2 linked regions of the Ancylobacter polymorphus genome follow. The protein of the gene in region 1 interacts with the protein of each later gene in a pairwise test. Links are inferred from orthologs where the notes say so. Each region holds a gene or a part of one and is shown on either strand. Other genes may lie near its edges.

The links. Proteins that work in one complex are often made in the same cells at the same time.
Region 2: the proteins of K9D25_RS03215 (region 1) and dnaQ interact in binary tests that used the Escherichia coli proteins (3 or more experiments, as listed by UniProt). The link is inferred for Ancylobacter polymorphus from one-to-one orthologs.

Annotation. Positions count from the first base shown.
Region 1 is NZ_CP083239.1:667,690-673,204, reverse strand. What follows is about bases 1,594-4,529. They hold K9D25_RS03215 (DNA polymerase III subunit gamma/tau), read right to left. Parts: upstream 4,082-4,529; coding sequence 2,105-4,081; downstream 1,594-2,104. Other genes in these bases: K9D25_RS03220 (YbaB/EbfC family nucleoid-associated protein), read right to left, coding at 1,768-2,088. Outside these bases: K9D25_RS03230 (acyl-[ACP]--phospholipid O-acyltransferase), read left to right, coding at 1-919; K9D25_RS03225 (TetR/AcrR family transcriptional regulator), read left to right, coding at 916-1,551; K9D25_RS03205 (hypothetical protein), read left to right, coding at 4,630-5,515. UniProt on the Escherichia coli protein: Part of the beta sliding clamp loading complex, which hydrolyzes ATP to load the beta clamp onto primed DNA to form the DNA replication pre-initiation complex.
Region 2 is NZ_CP083239.1:1,229,677-1,235,146, reverse strand. Bases 1,631-4,521 are described here. They hold dnaQ (DNA polymerase III subunit epsilon), read left to right. Parts: upstream 1,631-2,670; coding sequence 2,671-3,372; downstream 3,373-4,521. Other genes in these bases: K9D25_RS05805 (Tim44/TimA family putative adaptor protein), read left to right, coding at 4,296-4,521; secB (protein-export chaperone SecB), read right to left, coding at 3,416-3,880; coaE (dephospho-CoA kinase), read left to right, coding at 2,046-2,678; K9D25_RS05825 (shikimate dehydrogenase), read left to right, coding at 1,631-2,015. Also shown: K9D25_RS05835 (pyruvate, water dikinase regulatory protein), read left to right, coding at 1-548; K9D25_RS05830 (Maf family protein), read left to right, coding at 541-1,173; more of K9D25_RS05825, read left to right, coding at 1,170-1,630; more of K9D25_RS05805, read left to right, coding at 4,522-5,024; mltA (murein transglycosylase A), read left to right, coding at 5,037-5,470. UniProt on the Escherichia coli protein: DNA polymerase III is a complex, multichain enzyme responsible for most of the replicative synthesis in bacteria. The epsilon subunit contain the editing function and is a proofreading 3'-5' exonuclease.

The sequences.
Region 1 (5,515 bases):
CGTGCTGCCCGTGTTCCATTCCTTCGGGCTCACCGGCGGGCTGGTGCTGCCGATGGTGTCGGGGCTGAAGACGTATCTCTACCCCTCGCCGCTGCACTACCGGATCATCCCGGAACTGGTCTACGCCACCAACGCCACCGCCATTGTCGGCACCGATACCTTCCTCATGGGCTATGCCCGCACCGCCAACCCCTATGATTTCCGCTCGCTGCGCTTCGTGGTGGCGGGGGCCGAGCCGGTGAAGGCGGAAACGCGTCGGGTGTGGATGGAGAAGTTCGGCCACCGCATTCTGGAAGGCTACGGCGTCACCGAATGCGCGCCGGTGCTGGCGGTGAACACGCCGATGTTCAACCGCGTCGGCACGGTCGGCCGCATGCTGCCGGGCATCCATCACCGGCTGGAGACCATGGCCGGAATCGAGGAAGGCGGGCGGCTTCAGGTGCGCGGGCCGAATGTGATGCTCGGCTATCTCCGCGCGGAGAAGCCCGGCGTGATCGAGCCGCCGGAGCATGGCTGGTACGACACGGGCGACATCGTCAGCTTCGACGAGGAGGGCTTTGTCGCCATTCGCGGCCGGGTGAAGCGCTTCGCCAAGATCGCCGGCGAGATGATCTCGCTCGCCGCCATCGACGCCATGGTGGCGACGCTGCGGCCCGATGCCGAGCATGTCGCCGTGGCGGTGCCGGATGCGCGGCGCGGCGAGCGCATCATCCTGATGACTACGGCGCCGGACCTCACCCGCGCCGCGCTTCAGGCCTATGGCCGGGAGCGGGCGGTGACCGAGCTGATGATCCCGGCGGATATCCTGCGCATGGACGCGCTGCCGCTGCTCGGTTCGGGCAAGGTGGACTTCACCAAGGCGCGCGGCATCGCGTTGGAAATGCTCGCCGCCCGCGCGCCAGCCGGAGACGGGGCATGAGGGCGGCGCCCGCCCGGCGCGGGCGCGAGGGCGGGGCGGCGCGGGCGCGCGGGCCTGATCCGCGGGCGCGGGGGGCGGATACGCGCGCGCGCATCGAGGCGGTGGCGCTGGAACTCTTCGCGCAGAAGGGCGTCGCCGGCACCTCGGTACGCGACATCGCGCTCGGCGTCGGGGTGAGCGAGGGGGCGCTCTACCGGCATTTCCCCTCCAAGGAGCAATTGGCGCGCGAGCTTTTTCTCACCCGCTATGCCGGGCTGGCGGCGCAGATTTGCCAGCTCGACGCCGCCGAGCCGGAATTGGAGCCCAAGCTGCGGGCGGTGGTGCGGCTGGCCTGCGGCCTGTTCGATGCCGAGCCGGCGCTGTTCGCCTATCTGCTCATCCACCAGCACGAGCATCTCGGCACCGTGCCGGACGCGCCGGACGCGAATGTGGTGGAAGCGGTGGCGCAGATGCTGCGCGGCGCCGGCGTGCCGCCCGCGCGCGTCACACTGGCCAGCGCCATGGCGCTCGGCTGCGTGGTGCAGCCGGCGGTGTTCGCGCTCTATGGCCGGATCGAAGGTCCGCTGGCGGCGCAGGCGGAGGCGATCGCGGCGGCGGTGCTGGGCGTGGTGGAACGGGCGAAGGCGGGATAGGGCGGGGCGAGGTCGGGCCGTTCTTCACCTCTCCCCATGGGGGGAGAGGTCGCCGCGCAGCGGCGGGTGAGGGGCGGGGCGTGTTCGGCGCAACAGAAAAGGCCCCTCACCCCAACCCTCTCCCCGATGGGGAGAGGGAGCGGCGGCGCCCTGCGTCGAAACGGGCCCTGCCGTTCTTCACCTCACCCCATGGGGGAGAGGTCGCCGGCGCCGTCCTCAGAACAGCTTCATGCCGGGCGGGATCGGCAGGCCGGCGGTGATCGCCTGGGTCTTTTCCTGCACGATGCGCTCGCCCTTGGCGCGGGCATCGGCATGGGCGGCGACGATCAGGTCTTCCAGAATCTCGGCCTCGTCCGGGTTCAGCAGGCTCGGGTCGATATGGATCGCCTTGAGCGCGCCCTTGGCCGAGACCCGCACCGTGACCATGCCGCCGCCGGCGGCGCCGTCGACCTCGATGGCTTCAAGCTCCGCCTGGAGCTGCTCCATCTTGGACTGCATCTCCTTCACCTTCGACATGATGCCGAGAAGGTCTTTCATCGGGAAACTCCTCTAATCAGAATTCGATCTCGTCATCCGCGCCCGGCCCGTCGTCGCGGGCGGCCATCAGATCGGCGTCGGTCATGTCGGCATCGCCGGTGAAGCCGGCGGGTTCCTCCGGGGCGAGGGAGCGCACATCGACGATGGTGGCGCCGGGAAAACGCGCCAGCGCCGCCGCGACCAGCGGGTCGGCGCGCACGCCGGTCATCATCGCGTCGCGCTGGGCGGCGGCCTTCTCGGCCAGCGTCGGCTCGCCCTCTTCGCGCGAAAGCGCGACCAGCCAGCGCCGGCCGGTCCATTCCGACAGCTTGGACTGCAGTTCCTGAATGAGGTTCGGCGCGCCGCCAGGGGCGAGCGCCACTTCCATCTGCCCGTCCTCGAAGGCGACGAGGCGCACGCTGTTTTCCAGCGCGAATTTCAGCTTGAGGTCGCGCCGGGCGGCGGCGAGGGCGACGAGGTCCTCGAAGCTCGCCACGGCGAGTCCGGGCGTGGGCGCGGGCGCCGCTGCGGCCGGGCGCGGCGTGGCGCGCGAGGCGACGGACAGGTGGCTGGCGGCAGTCGGCGCGGCGGAAGGGGCTTTCGAGGGCGCGGGGAAACTGCGCGGCGCTGTCGCCGCCATCGCCGAACCGCCACCCCCGGACCCGCCGCCCATCGGCGCGCCGCCACCGGAAGGCCGGCCGGCCGGCGCCTCCGGCGCGCCGTCGCGCAGGCGCCGCAGCGCCTCGTCCGGGGTCGGCAGGTCGCTCGCATAGGCGAGGCGCACCAGCACCATTTCCGCCGCCTGCATGGGTTTCGCCGCCTGCTGCACCTCGCTGAGGCCCTTGGTGAGCATCTGCCAGGCGCGCGAGAGCACCCGCATGGACAGGCCACGGGCGAACTCCCGCCCGCGCAGGCGCTCGGCTTCCACCAGCGCCGCGTCGTCCGCCGTCTCGGGCAGGATTTTCATGCGGGTGACGAGATGGGTGAATTCAGCGAGATCGGCGATCACCACCGCCGGGTCGGCGCCGGAATCATATTGCTCGCGCAGTTCGGTCAGCGCTTTCGCGATGTCGCCCTGCATCAGGGCCTCGAACAGGTCGATGACCCGCCCGCGATCGGCGAGGCCGAGCAGCGCGCGCACCTGCTCGCCATGCACCATGCCGCCGGTCGCCTGGCCGCCGGAATGGGCGATGGCCTGATCGAGCAGCGAGAGCGCGTCGCGCACCGAGCCTTCCGCGGCGCGGGCGATGAGGCTCAGCGCCTCGGCGTCGATGCCGACCCCTTCCGCCGTGCAGATGCCCTGGAGATGGCGCGCCAGCGTGCCGGCCTCGACCCGGCGCAGATCGAAGCGCTGGGTGCGCGAGAGCACCGTGACCGGCACCTTGCGGATTTCCGTGGTGGCGAAGATGAACTTCACATGCTCGGGCGGCTCTTCCAGCGTCTTCAGCAGGCCGTTGAAGGCCGCCGTGGAGAGCATGTGCACTTCGTCGATGATGAACACCTTGTAGCGCGCCAGCACCGGCTTGTAGCGCGCCGCCTCGATGATCTCGCGGATGTCGCCGATGCCGGTATTGGACGCGGCGTCCATTTCCTGCACGTCGACATGCCGGCTCTCGATGATGTCCCGGCAGTGGCGGCCGAGCACGGGCATATCGAGCGTCGGCGCGCCGCCGCCGGCGGGGCCGTCGGCCGGCTCGTAATTGAGCGCGCGGGCGAGGATGCGGGCGGTGGTGGTCTTGCCGACGCCGCGCACGCCGGTGAGGATATAGGCCTGCGCGATGCGCCCGGAGGCGAAGGCGTTGCCCAGCGTGCGCACCATCGCCTCCTGGCCGATCAGATCGGCGAAGGTCTGCGGCCGGTATTTGCGCGCCAGGACGCGATACGGGGCGGCGGCCGCCGCCGGGACCACGGCCGGCACCATGGCCGGCACGCTCGGCAGCGGGCCGAGATCGAAGCCCGGCCCATCATCGCCGGGGTGCGTCAGGTCGGGCATGTCGGGAGTGTCGGCGCTCATGGCCCCTTCATAGCATCGCGGGCGGTGCCGGGCACAACGGCGCAGTGACGCGCGGGGGAAATTTCCGGGGACGAGAGCGAGGGCAGCGCCGGTGGTGCCTTCGGGGCAGGGTCCGCGCGGAGCGGTCGGCGCACAGCGTGGCCAAGGGTGGGAGGCTGGACAGAGACCCGATCCGGGCTCGTTGGGGCTGCTTCCTTCCGGACCTGACCCGGTTGGCGAGTGGCTCGTCCACCGCCAACCTCCCGCCGCCTATATCGTCCAGATGCACGGGGGATGCAAGGGGGCTGGCTGGGGCGGGCGCTCATAGGTCGTGTGGGGACATGCCGCCACCCGGCGGATCAGGGACATCGTCGTCTCGCTTCCAGGGACGAAGCGAGAAAACGCCGCTCGCGTCGCGCCTCGGCGACTGTCCGCGACATCGTTTATCTCGCGGAAGGACGATGGTATGAAAGCGCGTTATATGCGCGCCTTGGCGCGAGTTTTGGTGATGGAATAGAAGTCTTTGTTGCAGTGCGCGCGAACTCGATGCGCAGCCGGAGAGGCCACATATGACCAAAATCGTATCGTCGAAAGCAATTGCTGAATTCTGTGTGCAAAAGCTAGGGGCTGAACTGATTGGCGAGCCGGGAGAATTTTCAATACGCCGTGTCTGTACGTCGAGTGGGCTGGTTGAAGGCGGAATTGCTTTTTCAAAGACAGATCCGAGCGAGGCGACGCAGCGGCTCATTCCCCGCAATTCGGTTTTGCTCGCTCCGTTGGGTTCTTCGGTGGTGCCGGATCCGGAAGGGTTGATAATTCTGCTCGAAAACCCTCGACTCGCCTTTGCCCAGGTTGTCGCCGAATTTCTTGTTGGTCCTTCTTTTTCTGGTATTCATCCAACCTCTATAATTCATCCCTCCGCCCACATCGACGAGACCGCTTCCATAGGTGAATATAGCATTATTGGACCGGATTGTGTTGTCGGTGCTGGAAGCGTTGTTCATCGGCACGTTGTTTTATCGAGAAATGTTACAATAGGAAAGAATTGCGTCATCTTTTCTCACGCCGTGCTGGGTGAGGATGGCTTCGGCGTCGAGACGGATTCGAATGGGAACCTGCTCAGGATTCCTCATCTCGGCGGCGTTGTCGTCGGGGACTTTGTCCAGATCGGCAATTTCACGGCTGTGGCATCGGGCACGATCGAGCCGACGATTATCGGCGATTACACAATGATCGACAATTTGGTCCATGTCGCCCACAACGTTCGCATTGGACGAAATTGTCAGATCATCGCGTGCAGCGAGATCAGCGGAAGTGTCACGATCGGCGATCGCGCTTGGATCGCACCAAATGCGGCCATCCTGCAAAAACTGCAAATTGGTGCGGGCGCTGTTGTCGGGCTCGGAGCGGCCGTGACAAAGTCGGTGGAGCCGAGTACCGTTGTAGCGGGAGTTC
Region 2 (5,470 bases), 560 kb from region 1 along the record:
AGGCCTATCTCGGCGGCGCGCCGGAGCCGCGCGTCGGCGGTCAGCACCAGCTCGACGGCGATTATTTCCGCCGCATCGACGCGATGAACTTCACCGTCATGCATGATGACGGCCAGCATGTGGACGGGCTGGAAGCCGCCGATGTCGTGCTGCTCGGCATTTCCCGCTCGTCGAAGACGCCGACCAGCATCTATCTCGCCAATCGCGGCATCAAGACCGCCAATATCCCGCTGGTTCCGAGCCTGCCGGTGCCGCCGGGCCTCGCCGATCTCAAGCGCCCGCTGGTGGTCGGCCTGCTCGCCAGCGCCGACCGGGTGGTGGAAATCCGCCGCAACCGGCTGCTCGGGCTGAACGCCGCGCAGGCGGCCGACACCTATACCGACCGCGAGGCGGTGGCGGAGGAGATCGCCTTTTCCCGCCGGCTCTGCGCCCGCCATGGCTGGCCGATGATCGACGTGACCCGCCGTTCCATCGAGGAGACGGCGGCGGCGATCATCGCCCTGCTGCAGGAGCGCCGGCGCCAGCAGACCGAGAACCCGAATGGCTGACGCCGTGCCTGAAAATTCTCTGTGGCGCGGGACGGCGCCGCTGCTGCTCGCCTCGAAGAGCGCCGCACGCCGGGCGCTGCTGGAGGCCGCCCGCGTGCCGTTCGAGGTGGTGAGCGCCGAGGTGGACGAGCGCGCCATCGAGGCCGAGGCGGTGCGCGATGGCGCCGATCCCGCCTCTGTCGCGCTCACCCTCGCTCGGGCCAAGGCGCTGGCGGGGGCGGCGGCGCATCCCGGCCGGCACGTCATCGGTGCCGACCAGACGCTGGCGCTGGGCGACGACGCCCTGCACAAGCCGGCGGACCGGGCGGCGGCGAGAGCGCAGATCGCCCGTCTCGCCGGGCGCACCCATAGCCTGCATTCGGCCGTGGCGGTGGCACGCGACGGCGCGGTGCTGTGGGCGACGGTGGACAGCGCGCATCTCACGATGCGCCCGCTCACAGAGGCGGCGATCGAGGCCTATCTCGATGCGGCGGGCGAGGCGGTGCTGTCCAGCGTCGGCGGCTACCAGCTGGAAGGGCTGGGCATTCACCTGTTCGAGCGTGTCGAGGGCGACCATTCGGTGATATTGGGGCTGCCGCTGCTGCCGCTGCTCGGCTTTCTGCGCTCCGAAGGACTTCTGCTGTGACCCGCAATGTGGCGATCATCGGCCATCCCGTCAGCCATTCGCGCTCGCCGCTGATCCATGGCTACTGGCTGGCCCAGCACGGCATCGACGGCAGCTACGGCGTCCGCGACGTTCCGCCGGCGGAGATCGACGGCTTTCTCAGTGCTTTCGCCACCTCCGGCCTCGTCGGCGGCAATGTCACCGTGCCGCATAAGGAAGCCGCCTTCCGCGCCTGCGCGACGCGTGATCCGGTGGCGGAGGCGCTCGGCGCGGTGAACACGATCTGGCTGGAGGATGGCGCGCTCCACGGCGCCAACACCGATGTGCACGGTTTCCTCGCCAATCTCGACGCCGCCGAGCCGGAATGGGCGCGGGCGCTGGGCGAAGCGGTGGTGCTGGGCGCCGGTGGGGCGGCGCGGGCCATTGTCTATGGGCTGCTGCAGCGCGGGGTCGACCGCGTGGTGGTGGCCAACCGCACGCTGGCGCGGGCCCAGGGGCTGCGCGACCAGTTCGGCCCGCGCGTGCTGCCGGTGGAATGGCGCGACCTTGGCGGGCGGCTGATCGGCTGCCGGCTGCTGGTCAACACTACCTCGCTCGGCATGAAGGGCCAGCCGCCGCTCGATATCGACCTTTCCGCGCTGTCGCCCGACGCGCTGGTGACCGATATCGTCTATGTGCCGCTGGAAACCCCGCTCCTGCGGGCCGCCAAGGCGCGCGGCCTCGCCACGGTGGACGGGCTCGGCATGCTGCTGCACCAGGCGGTGCCGGGCTTCGAGCGCTGGTTCGGCGTGCGCCCGGAAGTGACGGCGGAACTGCGCGCCCTCGCGATCGCCGACCTCAAGGCCAAAGGACAATTCGCGTGACGGGACCGTTCGCGTGAGGGGGACGTTCGCGTGAGTCCTCGCCCGCCCTTCCGCCTCGGCCTCACCGGCTCGATCGGCATGGGCAAATCCACCACCGCGCAGATTTTCCGCGAGCTGGGCGTGCCGGTGCACGATGCCGATGCGGCCGTTCATGCGATTTACGGCGCCGAGGGCGTCGCCCCGGTCGAGGCCGCCTTTCCCGGCGTGACCCAGGGCGGGCGGATCGACCGCACCCTGCTCGGCGCCCGTGTGCTGGGTGACGAGGCGGCGATGAAGCGGCTGGAAGCCATCGTCCACCCGCTGGTGCATGCGCGCGAGAAGGCATTTCTGGAAGCGGCCGAGACCGCCGGCGCGCCCATCGCCGTGCTCGACATCCCGCTGCTGTTCGAGACCGGCGGCGAGAACCGGGTCGACGCCGTGCTGGTGGTCAGCGCGCCGGAATCGGTGCAGCGCGCCCGCGTTCTCGCTCGGCCGGGCATGACGGAAGAGAAATTTGCCGCCATCCTTGCCCGGCAGGTGCCGGATGGCGAGAAGCGGCGGCGGGCCGACCATGTGATCGACACCGGCCATGGGCTCGACCGCGCCCGCGCGGCGGTGGCGGCGCTGCTGGACGAGCTGCGGGCGAAGCTCGGCCGAGAGGAAGAAGGAGACGGTGATGCGTGAGATCGTGCTCGACACCGAGACCACCGGGCTCAACCCGCTCACCGGCGACCGGCTGGTGGAGATCGGCTGCGTGGAGATCTACAACCGCATCCCCACGGGGCAGGTCTACCATGTCTATCTGAACCCGCAGCGCGACATGCCGATGGAGGCCTTCAACGTCCACGGCCTCTCGACCGAATTCCTCGCCGACAAGCCGCTCTTCGCGCAGGTGGTCGACGATTTCCTCGCCTTCATCGCCGGCGACCCGCTTGTCATTCACAACGCCGCTTTCGATATCGGCTTCCTCAATGCGGAGTTGGCGAAGGTGGGGCGGCCGGCGCTGACCTTCGACCGCGTGGTCGACACGCTGTCGCTGGCGCGGCGGCGGCATCCGGGTGCGTCGAATCGTCTCGATGACCTGATGAACCGCTACGGCATCGATAGCTCCCGCCGCACCAAGCACGGGGCGCTGCTCGATTCCGAATTGCTGGCGGAAGTCTATGCCGAGCTGTGCGGCGGCAAGCAGACGGCGCTGAGCCTCACCATGGTGGAGACGACGACCACGGTGGTGATCGAGGGGCAGGTGGCGACGCCGCTGCAGCGTCCGCGCCCGCTGGCCCCGCGCCGAAGCGCGGAAGAGGCGGCGGCGCATGCCGCCTTCATCGCCACGCTGGGCGAAAACGCCATCTGGAACGAATACACGGCCGGAAACTGACGCCGCCGGCCGTGTCGTAAAGCTTAGGATGCGGCAAGCCGCGTCAGGAAGCGAGCACGTTGCTCGGGGCCTGCTGGGCCATGCGCTGGCGATACAGCGTGACGAAATCGACCGGGTCGATCATCAGCGGCGGGAAGCCGCCATTGCGCACCGTGTCGGCGACGATCTGCCGCGCGAAGGGGAACAGCATGCGCGGGCATTCGATGAGGATGAAGGGGTGGATGGTCTCCTGCGCCACGTTCTGGGCGCGGAAGATGCCGGCATAGACCAGCTCCAGCGCGAACAGCGTCTTGCCGTTCAGCTCGGCCTTGGCCTCCACCTTCAGCTCGACTTCATATTCCGAGCCTTCGCGCATCGGCTTGGCGCCGACATTGATCTGGATGCCGATCTGCGGCTGGCCCTTGACGACCAGCGATTCCGGCGCGCCCGGATTCTCGAAGGACAGGTCTTTCGTGTACTGCGTCAGCACCTGAAGCGTCGGCATCTGGGCGTTGTCGGTCTCAGCCATAGGTTTCTCCGTGGGGTTCGCCGGCATCCGCCCTCGGGGGCGCCGGCGATGGTGCCGCTGGGTCGGTCGTTCCGCCTCAGCCGGTCTTGCAAAGGGCGGGTGTCGCTAACACGGTTGGGTGCGGCTCACAAGCGCGCGGCACGCTTTGCGCGGCCTCGCGCAGCTGTGGGCACGCGCGGCGCTTGGCGGACGCGGCGGCTGTGCTCTACTGTGGCCGCGATGTCAGGCTATCGCCCCGCTGCTCCGCCGAAGTGATGACCCTGCGGCAGGGACGGGGTGGCGAAATCGGCCAGACGTCGTAAATAGGTCATGTCAACCGGCCGGCCCGTCCTTGGAAGGCGCCGCGCGGACACCACATGAGGCACAGTCCCGCGCCGGAACGGCTCCGGCGGGGCCAACAGCGGCGAACTGCGACGTGTTCGATATTTATACGATCATCTTCCTGGCCCTCGCCGTGTTCATCTTCATACGGCTGCGGAGCGTGCTGGGGCAGCGGACGGGGCGGGAGCGGCCGCCTTACGATCCCTATTCGCGCCGCGATGCCGCCAAGGCCCCGGTGGGCGCCTCCGACAAGGTGGTGAATTTCCCCGGCACCGCCACCGACAAACCGGCCGTGCCCGCGCCGGTGGAACCGGTGGAAGACGCCGAGCCCGCCCCCGCGCGCTGGGCCGGCATCGCCGAGGTCGGCTCGGCCGTGGCCAATGGGCTCGACGCCATCGCCGCGCAGGAGCGCGAGTTCGACGCCAAGCACTTCCTCACCGGCGCCCGCGCGGCCTATGAGATGATCATCGTCGCCTTCGCCAATGGCGACCGCGCCAGCCTGAAGGACCTGCTGGCGCGCGACGTGTTCGACGGTTTCAGCGCCGCCATCGCCGAGCGCGAGCAGCGCGGCGAGAAGATGGAGACGCAGTTCGTCGGCATCGAGAAGGCGGACATCATCGAGGCCGAGGCGCGCGGACGCAGCGCGCAGATCACCGTGCGCTTCCTCTCGCAGCTGATCTCCGTCACCCGCGACCGCAATGGCGGCGTGGTGGACGGCGATCCCGAACAGGTCGCCGACGTGACCGATGTGTGGACCTTCGCGCGCGAACTTGGCGCCCGCGACCCCAACTGGAAGCTGGTCGCCACCGAAGCGGCTTCGTGAGAAGATGACGGGGTGCGCACGCCTCTCATCCTCCCGGCCCTTCTCCTCGTTCTGACCGGCGCCCTCGCCGGCGGGGGCAACGGCGCGCAGGCCGCCCCGGCCCCGCTGTTTCCGCAGGCGGTGCTGGAGCCGACCCGTTTCAACGACCTGCCCGGCTGGGCCGGCGATGACCATGTGAAGGCGCTCGCCACCTTCCGCTGCAGCTGCACGGCGCTTGCCCGCAAGCCGGACCTCGTAAATCCGCCCCGCCCCGTCTTCACCGCCTTGCGCCCGATCTGCGCCCGTGCGGCGCGGCTGCCGAAGCAGGTGGGCGAGGCGGCGGCGCGAAAATTCTTCGAGCGCGAATTCCGCCCCTACATCATCACCGCGCTGGACAAGCCGGACGGCTTCCTCACCGGCTATTACGAGCCGGAAGTGGAGGGGTCGCGCACCCGTTCCGACGTTTT